Regions from separate parts of the Paucibacter sp. M5-1 genome, predicted to be linked through region 2. Evidence: predicted binding sites of a transcription regulator. Region 2 holds the regulator's gene; the other holds the start of a gene.

Region 1 (7,631 bases), 560 kb from region 2:
GAGTACTGGCGCTGGTGGCTGGTGCATCTGTGGGTGGAGGGATTCTTCGAGGTCTTCGCCACCGCCGTGGTCGCGCTGATCTTCACTAAGCTGGGCCTGGTGCGCTCGGCCAGCGCCAACCGCGCCATCATTGCCGAGACCATCGTGTTCCTGTTCGGCGGCATCCTCGGCACCCTGCACCATCTCTACTTCACCGGCACACCGACCTCGGTGATCGCCGTCGGCGCGGTGTTCTCGGCGCTGGAAGTCGTGCCGCTGACCCTGATCGGGCTGGAGGCGCTGCAGACCTGGCGCCGCTCGAAGTCCATGCCCTGGCTGGCCGCCTACAAGTGGCCGATCCTGTGCTTCGTCGCGGTCGGTTTCTGGAACACCGTCGGCGCCGGCGTGCTGGGCTTCGCGATCAACCCGCCCGCCTCGCTGTACTACGTGCAGGGGCTGAACATGACGGCGGCCCACGGCCATGCGGCGCTGTTCGGCGTCTACGGCATGCTGGGCATCGGCCTGATGCTGTTCTGCCTGCGCGGCCTGTATGCGCGCCATCTGCATGCCGACCACCTGCTCAAGCCCGCCTTCTGGGGCCTGAACCTCGGGCTGGCGATGATGGTCTTCCTGTCGCTGCTGCCGGCCGGCATCTACCAGGCCTGGGCCAGCGTCAGCCGCGGCCTGTGGTACGCCCGCTCGCCGGAGATCATCCACTCGCCGGTGATGGAGGCCCTGGTCTGGCTGCGTGTGCCCGGTGACATGCTGTTCGCGGCCGGCGCGCTTATGCTGGCGGCCTATGCCATGCGCTTGCTGCGCCGGCCGCCCCCCGAGCCGGTGCGCCGCGCGGCACCGAGCCTGAACTGACCCTCCGCCATGAAACTCACCAGCTTCACCGACTACGCGCTGCGCGTGCTGATCTACCTGGCCGCCCGGCCGGGCCGGCGCGCCACCATTGCCGAGATCGCCGCCAGCTTCGCGATCTCGGAGAACCACCTGACCAAGGTCGTGCATTTTCTCGGCAAGACCGGCTGGCTGGCCAATGTGCGCGGCAAGGGCGGCGGGCTGGAGCTGGGGCTGGCGCCCGAGCTGATCGGCGTCGGCGCCGTCGTGCGCCTGACCGAGGGCGCGGCCTTGCCCGCCGAGTGTTTCAGCGCCGAGGGCGGGCATTGCGCCATCACGCCGATCTGCAAGCTGCGCGACGTGATGGGCGAGGCGGTCGATGCCTTCTACAAGGTGCTGGACCGCTACACCCTGGCCGACCTGGTGCACAACCGCCAGGCCCTGGCGCGGATGCTGTTCATCGAGCCCGCTGCGCGCACCGCGCGTCCGTCGTCATGAACACGCCCTTCCCCTACAGCGGCCCGGAGGATCTGCGCCAGCCCCTCGTCGACGCGCTGAGCCGCGTGGTCGACCCGGAGGTGGCGATGAGCATCGTCGATGTGGGCCTGATCTACGGCGTCGAGGTCGGCGCCGACAAGGTCCATGTGCGTCTGACGATGACCTCGGCGGCCTGCCCGGTGGCCGACGTCATCATCGACGAGGTCGAGGCCGAGCTGGACCGGGTGGTGCCGGCCGCGCTGGCGATCGAGGTCGAACTGGTCTGGGAGCCGCCATGGAGCACCGATCGCATGAGCGAACGGGCCAAGCGCTTCATGCGCTGGTGAGACCGCGCCGCGCGCTCCATCCTGCGGCATCCGCCCGGCTGGCGCGGCCGCTGCTGCTGGCTCTGGTGGCGTTGTCGCTGCTGGGCGGCGTGGCCGGGGGCCTGCTGCGCGCCGGCCTGCCGCTGAGCGATGCCCTCTGGCTGAGCCACGCCGGCCTCGAGCACGCGGCGCTGATGAGCGGCGGTTTCCTGGGGACCGTGATCGCGATCGAGCGGGCGGTGGCGCTGCGCCACCGCGCCGCCTTCATCGGGCCGTTCATGTCCGGCCTGGCCGGCCTGTGCTGGCTGCTGGGCTACGGCGCCGCCGCTGCGGGGCTGGCTGCGCTGGCGGCGCTGGCCTTCGTCGCGGTCAACCTCGTCGTCGTGCGGCGCCAACCGGCCGCGCACACCGCGCTGCTGCTGCTCGGCGCGCTGGCCTGGCTGGCCGGCAATGCCTTGTTTGCGGCCGGCATCGCGGCCGACGCCGTGCTGCGCTGCTGGTTCGCCTTCCTGGTGCTGACCATCGCGGCCGAGCGCCTGGAGATGACGCGGCTGATGCGCCGCCGGCCCGGCGCCGAGGCCTCGCTGTATCTGGTGCTCGCCGCCCTGCTGCTGGGCGCGGCGCTGTCAGCGCTGCTCTATGGCGCCGCCCTCGCGATGCTGGCCCTGTGGCTGCTGTTGTTCGACATCGCCCGCCGCACGGTCTTCGCCCAGGGCCTGAGCCGCTATATGGCGGTCTGCCTGCTCGGCGGCTATGTCTGGCTGGCGCTGGCCGGCCTGGCCTGGGCCGCCACGGCGCTGGGCTTTCACACAGCCCGCGACACCGCCCTGCATGCGCTGGGGCTGGGTTTCATCGTCAGCATGATGATGGGCCATGCGCCGGTGATCCTGCCGGCCGTGGCCCGCATCAAGCTGCAGTTCGGACCGGCCTTCTACCTGCCGCTGGCGCTTCTGCATCTGTCCCTGCTGCTGCGGCTGGGCGGTGGCTTCGTGAACGACTCGCTGCGTGCCTGGGGAGCCGGCCTGAATGCCGGCGCCCTCGCACTGTTTGCCCTGACCCTGATCGGCGCCGCGTTCGCGTGGCGCCGCCGCCATGGCGCCACCGGCGCCAGAAAGTTGCCATGATGGCTGCGTCATTCATCAAGATCGAGGAACCCCCACGCCCGGCGGCTGCACCGGCCTTCGCGCTCTGGCAGCTCGGCTTCCGCCCCTTCTACCTGCTGGCCAGCGGCTTCGCCGCGCTGTCGATCGCGCTGTGGGCGCTGCAGTTCGCGGGTCTGCTGGGATCGCAGGCCTATCTGCAGGGGCCGCTATGGCATGCGCACGAGATGCTGTTCGGTTTCACCCTGGCCGTGCTGGTGGGCTTTCTGTTCACCGCCGGCCGCAACTGGAGCAATCGCCCGACACCCACCGGTGCCGCGCTGGCCGCACTGGCGGGGCTGTGGCTGGCCGGCCGCGTGCTGGTGCTGACGCCCTGGGGCTGGGCGGCAGCCCTGGTCAATATCGCCTTCCCGCTGCTGGCCACGATCGCGCTGGCCCTGCCCTTCATCGCCGCCCGCAACCACCGCAACTACTTCTTCATCGGCCTGCTGGCGCTGCTGACTCTGGCCCAGGCCGGCGTGCACCTGAGCCAGCTGGGCCTGCTGCAGCTGCCCGGCTGGGTCGGCATCCAGCTGGGGCTCGATGTCGTACTCTTCATCATGGCGGTGATGGCCGGCCGCGTGATCCCGATGTTCACCAACAACGGCGTGCCCGGCGCCAATGCGACGCGCCGGCCCTGGCTGGAACAGGCCGCGCTGGGCGGCACGCTGGCGCTGCTGGCCGGCGATGGGCTGGGGCTGGGCGGCCTGCCGCTGGCCCTGCTGGCCGGCGTCTGCTCGGCCGCCCATCTGGCGCGCTGGCTGCTGTGGCAGCCGCTGAAGACGCTGCGCACGCCGCTGGTCTGGGTGCTGCATCTGGCCTATCTGTGGATCCCGCTGCACCTGCTGCTGCGCGGCCTGGCGGCGCTGGGCCTGCTGGCCCCGACGCTGGCGACCCACGCGCTGACCCTGGGCGCCATCGGCGGGCTGGTCATCGGCATGATGACGCGCACCGCTCTGGGCCACACCGGCCGGCTGCTGCGGGCCAGCCGGGGCGATGTGGCGAGCTACGCGCTGGTCGCGGCCGCCGCTGTCGTGCGTGTCGGCTGGCCGCTGCTGGCGCCGGCGCAGACCGTCCACGCGGTGCTGCTGTCGGCCGCGCTGTGGTCGGCCGGCTTCGCGCTCTACGCGCTGCGCTACTGGCCGATCCTGACGCGCGCCCGCCTCGATGGCCGGCCGGGCTGAGAATCCGGCCATGGACTATCTAACGATCAAGACCCTGCACCAGGGCGCCGTGCTGCTCTCGGTCAGCGGCTTCTTCGCGCGCGGCCTCGGGTCCTTGCTGGGCGCTGCCTGGGTCGGCAGCCGGCCGGCCAGGACCTTGCCCCATCTGGTCGACTCGGTGCTGCTGCTGTCGGCGCTCGCGCTGGCCTGGATGCTGCGGCTATCGCCGCTCGAGGCGCCCTGGTTGCTGGCCAAGCTCCTCGGCCTGCTGCTCTATATCGCGCTGGGCATGCTGGCGCTGAAACCCGGCCGGCCACTGGCGCTGCGCGCGACCGCCTGGCTCGCAGCGCTGGCAACCGTCGGCTGGATCGCCTCGGTGGCGATCAGCAAGAACCCGCTGGGGTGGTGGATCTACCTGGGATAGGCGCGTCACGCAGCGCCTGCACCTGCTCGACCAGCACCGGATAGATCTGCTCCGCCTGTGCAGTGTCGAAATCGGCGTGGTAGCGCTTGGCGACGCCCGACGATGCCAGCAGCAGATGCCAGGTCGGCGCGACACTGCGCTCGGCCAGACACTGCTTGGCGCAGGCCAGCGCACAGCCATCAATGGCAATGATGGGCCTGCCCTCGGCAGCCGCATCGCGGGCACGGCGCACCAAGCTGCGCACATTGCCGCCGACACCGGAAATGCAGGACATCTCGGCTTCGCCCTCGCGGTCCAGGCGCAGAGCCAGATAGTTGGCCAGCTGGGCCGCACTGGAGCAGCCCGAGCAGGAATACACCAGGGGCAGTGGGCGCCTGGCGGGGACGGGTGTGCTGCTTGTCATCCAAACCTTCCGCAGTTTTTGATATTGGCGCAGCGAATCCGCGATGCTGTCTTGATCCAGAGCAAACCCTCTGGACGCGACAGGCGCGACGCTTGCGCCCATGACAAGCGACACACCTTTCGAGCTGCTCCTGCGCGGCGCCACCCTCCAGGCCGAGCCCCAGCGACTGCTCTTCGTCTTCACGACGGCCGAACTGCCCGAGGACCCCAGTCCTGAGCAGCGTGAGCGTTTTGCCAGCGGCCAGGGCGGCACGCTCTCACCACGGGTCTGCGTGGACAAGGCGCCTGCAGAGCTCGGCAGCTTCGAGGCCTTGCGTGCCGAGTCCGCCAAGGCCGGGCCACCCTGGCAGGTTGTCTTCATCGCCGCCCTGTCCGGCCAGGGCGGCAAGCCGGCGACCGAGGCCCGCATCGAGCAGGCGCTGCGCACCATGGTCGAGCGCATCCGCAGCGGCCAGCTTGAGGGGTTGCTGGCACTGGACATCGAAGGCCGCCCGCTGAGTTTCGGCTGACCCCGCCGTGGCGCCTGCGGCGCCAGTTCGAATCGGGAGTTTGCGTCAGCGCAAATCCACATTTAGTGTTTGAAGGATAGGCTGCGCACCATATCTAGTGTTCAGAACCATCCATGTCAAACATCCATGCCAGCCTTCCCGCCCAGGTTCTCAAGCGCGATGGGCGCCACGCGGCCTTCGACGCCCAGAAGATCGCGCTGGCACTGCAACGCGCCGGCATTGCCAGCGGCGAGTACGGCGCCGACGAACAGGCCTTGTTGTGCGCCAGCGTGCTGAAGGTGCTGGCGCACCGCTTCCACGGTCAGGCACCCGGCGTCGAGCAGATCCAGGACATCGTCGAGCAGACCTTGATCGCGTCCAATCATCTGAAGACCGCGCGCGCCTACATCGTCTACCGCGAGCAGCATGCGCGGCTGCGTGAGGATCGCAAGACCCTGGTGGATGTCGAGCGCTCGATCAACGAGTACCTGAACCGCGACGACTGGCGCGTCAACGCCAATGCCAACCAGGGCTATTCGCTGGGCGGCCTGATCCTCAATGTGTCCGGCAAGATGACGGCCAACTACTGGCTCTCGCATGTCTATGCACCCGAGATCGGCCAGGCCCATCGAGACGGCGACCTGCACATCCACGATCTCGACATGCTCAGCGGCTACTGCGCCGGCTGGTCGCTGCGCACGCTCTTGCACGAAGGCCTGAACGGCGTGCCGGGCAAGGTCGAGGCCGGCCCCCCCAAACACATGAGCTCGGCGGTCGGCCAGATCGTCAATTTCCTCGGCACCTTGCAGAACGAGTGGGCCGGTGCGCAGGCCTTCTCTTCCTTCGATACCTATATGGCGCCCTTTGTGCGTGCCGATCGCATGAGCTACGCCGAGGTGCGCCAGTGCATCCAGGAGCTGGTCTACAACCTCAACGTGCCCTCGCGCTGGGGCACGCAGACGCCCTTCACCAACCTGACCTTCGACTGGACCTGCCCAGCGGACCTGCGCGAGCAGGTGCCGGTGATTGCCGGCCGGGAGATGCCGTTTTCCTACGGCGATCTGCAGCTCGAGATGGACATGATCAACCGCGCTTACATCGACGTGATGACGGCCGGCGATGCCAAAGGCCGGGTCTTCACTTTCCCGATCCCGACCTACAACATCACACCCGATTTCCCCTGGGAATCCGAGAACGCCGCCGCACTGTTCGAGATGACGGCCAAGTACGGCCTGCCCTACTTCCAGAACTTCGTGAACTCGGAGCTGGAGCCGAATATGGTGCGCTCGATGTGCTGCCGGCTGCAGCTGGACCTGCGCGAGCTGCTCAAGCGCGGCAACGGTCTGTTCGGCAGCGCCGAACAGACCGGCAGCATCGGTGTGGTCACGATCAATTGCGCGCGCCTGGGCCATCTGCACTGCGGCGACGAGGCTGGCCTGCTGGCTGCGCTGGACCGACTTCTTGAGTTCGGCAGGCAGAGCCTGGAACTCAAGCGCGAGCTGATCCAGCGCCTGATGGACCAGGGCCTGTTTCCCTACAGCAAGCGCTATCTGGGCACCTTGCGCAACCATTTCTCGACCCTGGGCGTCAACGGCCTCAACGAGATGATCCGCAACTTCAGCGCCGACGCCTACGACATCACCGACGCGCGCGGCCATGCGCTGGCGCTGCGCCTGCTCGACCATGTGCGCGCCCGCATCGTCGAGTTCCAGGAAGAAACCGGCCACCTCTACAACCTGGAGGCGACGCCGGCCGAGGGCACGACCTACCGCTTCGCCCGCGAGGACCGCAAACGCTGGCCAGAGATCCTGCAGGCCGGCAGCGCAGACCGTCCCTACTACACCAACTCCTCGCAGCTGCCGGTCGGCTTCACCGACGACCCCTTCGAGGCGCTGGAACGCCAGGAGGCGCTGCAGGCCAAGTACACCGGCGGCACCGTGCTGCATCTCTATATGGGTGAGCGCGTCTCGAGTGGCGCTGCGTGCCGCGAACTGGTGCGGCGCGCGCTGAGCCGCTTCCGCCTGCCTTACATCACGGTCACGCCGACCTTCTCGATCTGCCCGAGCCATGGTTATCTGGCCGGAGAACACCCTTTCTGCCCCGCTTGCGATGAAGAGCGGCTCGAACAGAAGCGCCGCCGGGCCGCCGCCAACGATTCCATCCCCTGTTCAACCACCAAGGAGACTCTGCAATGATCCACCCTACCCCGATGACCGAAACAGCCATCGCGCTGCGCGACGATGAGCGTCAACCCTGCGAAGTCTGGACGCGCGTAATGGGCTACCACCGGCCAGTCTCGAGTTTCAACACCGGCAAGCAGGGCGAGCATGAGGAGCGCCGCTTCTTCGCCGAGCCCGGCCCGCGCAGGGCCGCGTGACCATCCACCTGAG
Region 2 (7,631 bases):
TGGCGCAGGCGCGGATTGGCGATGCTTTGCGGCCCGCGGGTCACGACCAGCCCCCAGGTGATCAGCGGCCCGATATCACCGGGCCAGCAGGTCTGGATCGGCAGCGACTTCAGATTGACACCCCCACCTAAAAACTCCTGCTCCTGGCATGGCGCGCGGCGCACGGTGCTGGGTTTCATGTCCCACAGGGACTTCAGCATCTGCAGCATGCGACCGGCGTCCTTCAGCCCCTTGGGCGGCTCCGGCTCCTTCAGACTGGCCAGGACATGGCCGACGTCGCGCAGCTCCTGCAGGCTTTGCGCGCCCATGCCCAGCGCCACCCGGCGGGTCGTGCCAAACAGATTGGTCAGCGCCGGGGTCTGGTAGCCGGCGGGCTTTTCAAACAGCAGCGCCGGCCCCTCGGCACGTAAAACTTTGTCACTGAGGGCCGTCACCTCAAGTAGGGGGGATACCGGCTCGCTGATGCGGCGCAGCTCGCCCATCCCCTCTAAACCGTGCAGAAAGTCGCGAAGATCTCGGTACTTCATAACCAATAGTAATTTAGCAAGAGGCCCATAAGCTTGACGGGTTATTTTTGATCCTTAGAATCCGCCTACCCTGATGACTTCAGGGTTAACCCGTGTCTTCGCCTTGGGACGGAGAAGACACCCCGCTGCCGATGGACCCGGCCCCGGAGTTCTACCACCTCGAGTGGCAGGGCTTCATGGGATGCCGGCCCATTATCACTGCCATGCGAGGCTGACCTGCCCCTAGCGGACCGGTCGGCCAGGTGTGGCGGAGAAGAAAAGGAGTCGCATGACAGCGCGTCGTGATTTGTTATCCCTCGCCCGCAGTGCCACTGCGGCCACATCCTTGTTCATCAAGGACATTGGCCACGGCCTGCTGGTGGTCAGCCACAACACCCTGGCCCTGGTCGGCCTGGCCGTGGTGGCTGTTTTGCTGATGTTCAGCAGCCAGGCGGATTTGCGCCACAAGCTCGAGACCGAGGCCTTTGGCTGGCTCAATGCCCGCCAGGAGGCCCGTGCCGAGGCCTCCGGTGACACCCTGACCGGCTTCAGCGAGCCCGATGCGCTGAGCCGCGCCACGGCCGCCGATCCCAAGGACCTGTCGCGTCAGCAGGCGGCAGTCGCCATGTGGCTGTCGCGTCGCTACCGCGTCGCGCCCGAGCCGATCAGCCGCCTGGTGCAGGAGGCCTGGACCGTGGGGCAACGCGCCCGCGTCGAGCCGACCCTGATCCTGGCCATCATGGCCATCGAGTCCGGCTTCAACCCTTTTGCCCAGAGCTCGGTCGGGGCCCAGGGCCTGATGCAGGTGCTGACCCGCGTGCATGACGACAAGTACGAGGCCTTTGGCGGCAATCTGGCCGCCTTCGACCCGATCACCAATCTGCGCGTCGGCGTGCAGGTGCTCAAGGAGTGCATCCAGCGTGCCGGCGGCATCGAGGAAGGGCTGCGCTACTACGTCGGCGCCGCCAATCTGCCCGACGATGCCGGCTATGCCAACAAGGTGCTGGCCGAGCATGAGCAGATGAAGTCGGTGATCGCCGGCCGGCCCTATGTGCCCGCGCCCAAGCCGATCCGCGAGGTCAACGGCACGCCTGCGCCGGCGCCCGCTGCGGCCGACCAGATCGCCCTGCTGAACTGAAACAGCTTTTGCTCGACGCCGGGCCTGCAGCCTCCGCTACACTGCAGGCTTCGCGCGACTGGCGATCAAGGTCACAGCCGTGACCCGAGGTGGTGGACCACCGGGGAGCGCGAACGGTCAAGGGTGAGCAACCCGGCCGCCATCAGCCGTTCGCCTGGGCAGCCACGCCGCGCCGTCGCTCAAGCGTCGGCGTGCGCCGTGACTCCAACCCTAGACCGCCACCATCCATCATGTTTGATCGCAACACCTCGACCCTCGCCCAAGTGGACCCCGATCTGTGGGCCGCCGTCCAGCAAGAGAACCAGCGCCAGGAAGATCACATCGAGCTGATCGCTTCCGAGAACTACACCTCGCCGGCCGTGATGCAGGCGCAGGGCAGCCAGCTGACCAACAAGTACGCCGAGGGCTATCCCGGCAAGCGCTACTACGGCGGCTGCGAGTATGTGGACGTGGTGGAGCAACTGGCCATCGACCGTCTGAAGCAGCTGTTCGGCGCCAACTTTGCCAATGTCCAGCCCAACTCGGGTTCGCAGGCCAACCAGGGCGTGTTCTTCGCGCTGCTGCAGCCCGGTGACACCATCATGGGCATGAGCCTGTCCGAGGGCGGCCACCTGACCCACGGCATGCCGCTGAACATGAGCGGCAAGTGGTTCAACGTGATCTCCTATGGCCTGAACGCCAAGGAAGAAATCGACTACGAGGCGATGGAAGCGCTGGCGCGCGAGAAGAAGCCCAAGCTGATCATCGCCGGCGCCTCGGCCTACAGCCTGCGCATCGACTTCGAGCGCTTCGGCAAGATCGCCAAGGAGATCGGCGCCTATTTCATGGTGGACATGGCCCACTATGCGGGCCTGATCGCCGCCGGCGTCTACCCGAACCCGGTGCCGCATGCCGATGTGGTGACCTCGACCACGCACAAGAGCCTGCGCGGCCCGCGCGGCGGCATCATCCTGATGAACGACGAGGCGATCGCCAAGAAGATCAATTCGGCGATCTTCCCCGGCATCCAGGGTGGCCCGCTGATGCATGTGATTGCCGGCAAGGCCGTGGCCTTCAAGGAAGCGCTGACGCCCGAGTTCAAGAGCTATCAGGCACAGGTGGTCAAGAACGCCAAGGTGCTGGCCGACACGCTGATCGAGCGCGGCCTGCGCATCGTCTCGGGCGGCACCGAAAGCCATGTGATGCTGGTGGATCTGCGCCCCAAGGGCCTGACCGGCAAGGAGGCCGAGGCCATCCTGGGCGCCGCCCACATGACCTGCAACAAGAACGGCATCCCGAACGACCCGCAAAAGCCGATGGTCACCAGCGGCATCCGTCTGGGCACGCCGGCGATGACCACGCGCGGCTTCAAGGAAGAACAGGTGCGCATCACCGCCCATCTGATCGCCGATGTGCTGGACAAGCCGCATGACGAGGCCAATCTGGCCGCCGTGCGCGAGAAGGTCGCGGCGCTGACGCGCGACTTCCCGGTCTACCGCTAAGCCGCCGCCCGCCGATGCGCTGCCCCTTCTGCTCCCATGCCGAAACCCAGGTGGTCGAAACCCGGGAGTCGGATGAAGGCGATGTGGTGCGGCGCCGGCGGCGCTGCCTGGGCTGCGACAAGCGCTTCACCACCTACGAGCGGGCCGAGATCGCAATGCCCGTGGTGGTCAAGAAGGACGGCACCCGGGCCGACTTCGACCCAGCCAAGCTGCGCGCCTCGATGCAGCTGGCGCTGCGCAAACGACCGGTCAGCATCGAGCAAGTCGATGCCGCGCTGGCCCGCATCGAGGAAAAGCTGCTGACCAGCGGCGCCCGCGAACTGCCGTCGACCAAGATGGGCGAACTGGTGATGCGCGAACTCAAGCGCATCGACAAGGTCGCCTATGTGCGCTTTGCCTCGGTCTACCGCAGCTTCGAGGATGTGGACGAGTTCCGGCAACTGATCCGCGATATCTGAGCCGCCCCTCCAAGGGGGGTGCCAGGCTCCCCCCTTGGCAGGACAGAAAGCGCCGGTGCGGCCCTCTAGATTGGATTCATGCCCGATGAATCCAGTCCGGAGCCGACCATGCCGCAAGCCCCTCACCCCTCGCATCACCTCCGCGGCCTCAGCCTGATCGAGGTCTGCGTCGTCTGCCTGATCCTGGCGGTGCTGCTGAGCCAGGCGATCCCGTCGATGCAAAGACTCAGGCTCGGCCAGCATGTCCGGGGCACCGCCCAGACCCTGATGACCGATCTGCAGCAGGCGCGCAGCGTCGCCGTGATTCAGGGCAAGGCCGTGCATATGCGCTTCAACGCGGGTGATGGCGGCAGTTGCTACATCGTCTACAGCGGCCCGAGCGACGGCTGCCACTGCGACAACGCGGGCCAGACCCGCTGCACCGATGCGGCTGCCCTGGCCAAGGTCGAATGGCTGCCCGCCAAGCAGGCCACGACGATACGCGCCAATGTCGAGAAACTCAGCTTCCAGGCCAGGCAAGGCGCGGTGACCAGCACCGGCAGCATCGACATTGCCGCGCCTGGCGGCCCCTCGATTCGCCATATCGTCGCGATCACCGGGCGTGTGCGCTCTTGCTCACCCGACGGCAGCGCGGGGCGCCTGCCGCGCTGCGCCGGCTGAACAGCCCCCTAACCCAAGGGCGCGTGGATCAACGGTCGGATATGGCCGACGAGCGGCCGACCCTGATCGAGAGTCGCTGCGCACCGCGTTCACATAATTTCCCATGGCCATGCGAACGCCCTCCGCGCCTCACGCTGCCGCCGGTCCGACGGGCGCGTATGGCTTCACGCTGGTCGAGCTGATGCTGGCGGTGGTGATCGTCGGCATCCTGGCAGCGGTCGCCCTGCCCTCCTTCCAGCAAATGGTGCAAAAAGGCCGGCGTGCCGACGCCGTGGCCACCTTGTCGGCGGTGCAGCAGGCACAGGAGCGCTGGCGCGCCAACCGGGCGACCTACACCGAAAAGCTCAGTGATCTGCAGTTCAGCAGCGATCAGTCGATCGACAAGCATTACGAGATCAAGATCGTGCTGGCGAACGACGGCGCTACCGGCTACACCATCGAGGCGAACGCGCTGGAGAACAGCCCGCAGGCCAAGGACAGCGCCTGTGCCAAGATGTCCATCACGATGAGCGGCGGCCAGATGCAGTACCTGCCCGCCACCGGTGGATGCTGGTCCAGATGAATGCCTCGCGCATCAAGGGCCTGTCCCTGATCGAACTGCTGGTGGTGGTCGCCGTGCTGGGCATCGTGCTGGCCGTGGCCACGCCCTCGCTGACCGATCTGATGAACAAGCGCCGGGTCCAGTTGATCGCCAATGAACTCAGCACCGACCTGGCCTACGCCCGCTCCGAGGGGGGCCTGCGCAACAAGCGCACAGGCATGACCTTCCGCAGCAGCGACACCATGTCTTGCTACACCATCCAGGTCTTCCTGGCCGCCCGTGGCTGCGACTGCACCAAGGGCGCGGGCGTCGCCTGCGATGGCAATATCGAGCTCCGCACCACCCAGATACCGTCCTTGACCGGGGTTTCTCTGGTCCTCGGCGATGCCTTCGTCGGCGAATTCAAGAACCTCGACTTCACCGCACCGCTGCGGATTGTCGAACCGGCCCCCTCGGCCATCCGCGTCGTCGGCAACCGGGGCTACATCCTGGAAGTCCGCATCAGCGTGCTGGGCCGGGTGCTGATCTGCTCGCCCGACGGCAAGTTTGGTGGAGTGCAGCCATGCTGAACCCATCGTCAAGCCGGCTCCAGCACGGTCTGAGCCTGATCGAAATGATGGTCGGCCTGACGGTCGGCATGATTGTTGTCGCCGGCGCCTCGCTAATGATGGTGGGCCAGTTGGAGGACCATCGCCGCCTGATGCTGGAAACCCAGGTGCAGCAGGACTTGCGGGCAGCGGCCGATCTGGTGCTGCGCGATATGCGCCGCGCCGGCTTCAACCGGCGTGCCGAAGACGGCGTCTCGGCGCCCGGCGCGGCGGCCAAGGCCAATCTCTATGCGATGGCGAGCCTGGACAAGGACGGGCAACTGCTCTACAGCTACAGCCGGGCCAAGGGCGAGGCCGACGAGGACGGTGAGGTCGCGAACAACGAGGAATTCGGCTACCGCGTTCGGTCCAAGGAGCTGCAATTCCGCCATGGCGGCAACTGGCAGCCGCTGACGGATCCCAGGACCCTGGAGATCACCAGCTTCGAACCGCAGCTGCTGGTGCAGCGCGTCAAGCTGGACGAGTTCTGCCAGCGCCCCTGCCCGGCCGGTGCCACCGACTGCCCGCCCAGCATGGAGGTCCGGGAACTGCGGCTGACCCTGAGCGGCAAGGCCGCGCATGACGCGCGGGTGGTGCGCAGCGTCACGGTCAGCACCCGGCTGCGCAATGACGCGATCGAGGGAGGCTGCTGATCATGCGCGGCACCGCCCCTCAGCGCGCGTTTGGTCAACAAGGCGCCGCCACTCTGGTGGTCGTGATGGTGCTGTTCTTCATCATGGCGATGATGGCGGCCTTCGCCAACCGCAATCTGGTGTTCGAGCAGCGCATCGCCAGCAACTACTACCGGGCCGGCCTCGCGCTGGAAACCGCCGAAGCCGGCGGCGAATGGGTGCTGAACGCGCTGAACGGCGTTTTCATCGATGCCAGTTGCAAGAACAGCGCCGCGATCGGCACGAGTTTCCGCGAGCGCTATCTGAACATTGACGCCGATCGCGCCATCAGCACCGACGAAGACAAGGACGCCAACTTCAACCCGCTCAATCCTGCGTCCGGCGACCCCTATGTGGCCGCCGGCATCAGCACCGAGGCCGCGGGCTGGTCCTACCAATGCCCGGTCGACGGCGTGCTGGCGTCGCCGGCGCCGGCCGCCGCCAATCGCTTGCAGCCGATGTTCGCGGTGCGCTTTCGGCCCCGCGACCGTGCCGGTGTCGTGAACGTGGAGGTGATCAGCTGCACCGACATCATCAAGAACTGCAACCGCCAGGCCTTTGCCGCCCGGGCCGATCTGGCCAAGACCGTGCTCATTTTTGATGCGGCCCTGGTCAGCGCCTTGAAAGTGCCGCCCGCCAGCCCGCTGACGGTGCGCGGCGCGGTCGACCTGGGGGCCATCGGGCTGGGCCTGCACAACACCGATCCGGCGCTCAGCGGCTTGCTGATGCAGGCCGGGCGGAGCTACCAGGGCAGCACCAGCCGGCTCAGCAGCGTGCCGGGCACGCCGGCGCGCGATGCGCTGGTCAGTGGTGACGAGACGCTGCGAAGCCGCGATGGCAAGCCGGTCGATATGTTCCAGCTGTTTTTTGGCATGTCACCGATGACTTACCGCCAGCAACCGGCGATGCGGGAGCTGATCTGTGCAGACGATTGCAGCGCCCAATTGCAGGAGGCTTATGCCAGCGGTCAGCGCATGCTCTGGGTCGAGGGTCCGGCCGAGATCCGCAGCAATATCACGCTGGGCACGGCAACCGACCCCTTCTTGCTGGTGGTCAACGGTGCCCTGACCCTGGATGGTCCGATGCTGCTGAACGGGCTGATCTATGCCCGCGGCAACACGTCCTGGAACAACACCGTCGGGGCCCAGCCGGCCGTGCTGACCGGCGCCTTGCTCAGCGACGGCGACCTGGTCGCCAGCGGCACGGCCGATATCGTCTATCACGCGGACCTGATCAACACGCTGAGCAACCGGCGCGGCAGCTTTGTCCGCGTGCCGGGCAGCTGGTCGGATGGCACGGAATGAAGCGCAGCCCACGCCCCTTCGGTCGCCCCGCCGATGCTCAAGCGGGCGTGACCCTGATCGAAGCCCTGGTGGCCTTGCTGATCATGTCCTTCGGCATGCTGGCCCTGGTCGGGCTGCAGGGCAATATGCGGCGCAGCGCCGATCTGGCCAAGCAGCGCAGTGAAGCGGTGCGCCTGGCTCAGCAAGACCTCGAAACCATCCGGTCCTTCTCCGAGCTGGTGCTTCCGGCGGAGGCGGCGGAGCATGTGCGCGCGTTCGCGCAGATCGCGGATCTCAAGCGCGTCG

What was found. The regulator NrdR, encoded in region 2, represses ribonucleotide reductase genes. The targets are predictions, from matches to a motif close to CACNANATNTNGTG.
Region 1: O5M90_RS00775 (ribonucleoside triphosphate reductase) is a predicted target of NrdR. The motif match lies at 5,349-5,362, and genes of this name have one in related genera.

The regions. Positions count from the first base shown of each region.
Region 1 is NZ_JAPZLM020000001.1:156,485-164,115, reverse strand. Features, by position in the region: gene O5M90_RS00815 (nitric-oxide reductase large subunit) at 1-846, shown strand, start outside; gene O5M90_RS00810 (Rrf2 family transcriptional regulator) at 856-1,320, shown strand; gene O5M90_RS00805 (metal-sulfur cluster assembly factor) at 1,317-1,646, shown strand; gene O5M90_RS00800 (hypothetical protein) at 1,643-2,749, shown strand; gene O5M90_RS00795 (NnrS family protein) at 2,749-3,948, shown strand; gene O5M90_RS00790 (SirB2 family protein) at 3,959-4,351, shown strand; gene O5M90_RS00785 (putative zinc-binding protein) at 4,311-4,754, opposite strand; gene O5M90_RS00780 (ribonucleotide reductase subunit alpha) at 4,855-5,262, shown strand; gene O5M90_RS00775 (ribonucleoside triphosphate reductase) at 5,376-7,436, shown strand; gene nrdD (anaerobic ribonucleoside-triphosphate reductase) at 7,433-7,618, shown strand; gene O5M90_RS00765 (anaerobic ribonucleoside-triphosphate reductase activating protein) at 7,621-7,631, shown strand, end outside.
Region 2 is NZ_JAPZLM020000001.1:719,615-727,245, forward strand. Features, by position in the region: gene O5M90_RS03255 (UbiD family decarboxylase) at 1-527, opposite strand, end outside; gene O5M90_RS03260 (lytic transglycosylase domain-containing protein) at 796-1,644, shown strand; ZMP/ZTP riboswitch at 1,689-1,811, shown strand; gene glyA (serine hydroxymethyltransferase) at 1,875-3,125, shown strand; gene nrdR (transcriptional regulator NrdR) at 3,140-3,583, shown strand; gene O5M90_RS03275 (GspH/FimT family pseudopilin) at 3,692-4,243, shown strand; gene O5M90_RS03280 (type IV pilin protein) at 4,353-4,805, shown strand; gene O5M90_RS03285 (pilus assembly FimT family protein) at 4,790-5,353, shown strand; gene O5M90_RS03290 (prepilin-type N-terminal cleavage/methylation domain-containing protein) at 5,347-6,024, shown strand; gene O5M90_RS03295 (pilus assembly PilX family protein) at 6,027-7,346, shown strand; gene O5M90_RS03300 (type IV pilus modification PilV family protein) at 7,343-7,631, shown strand, end outside.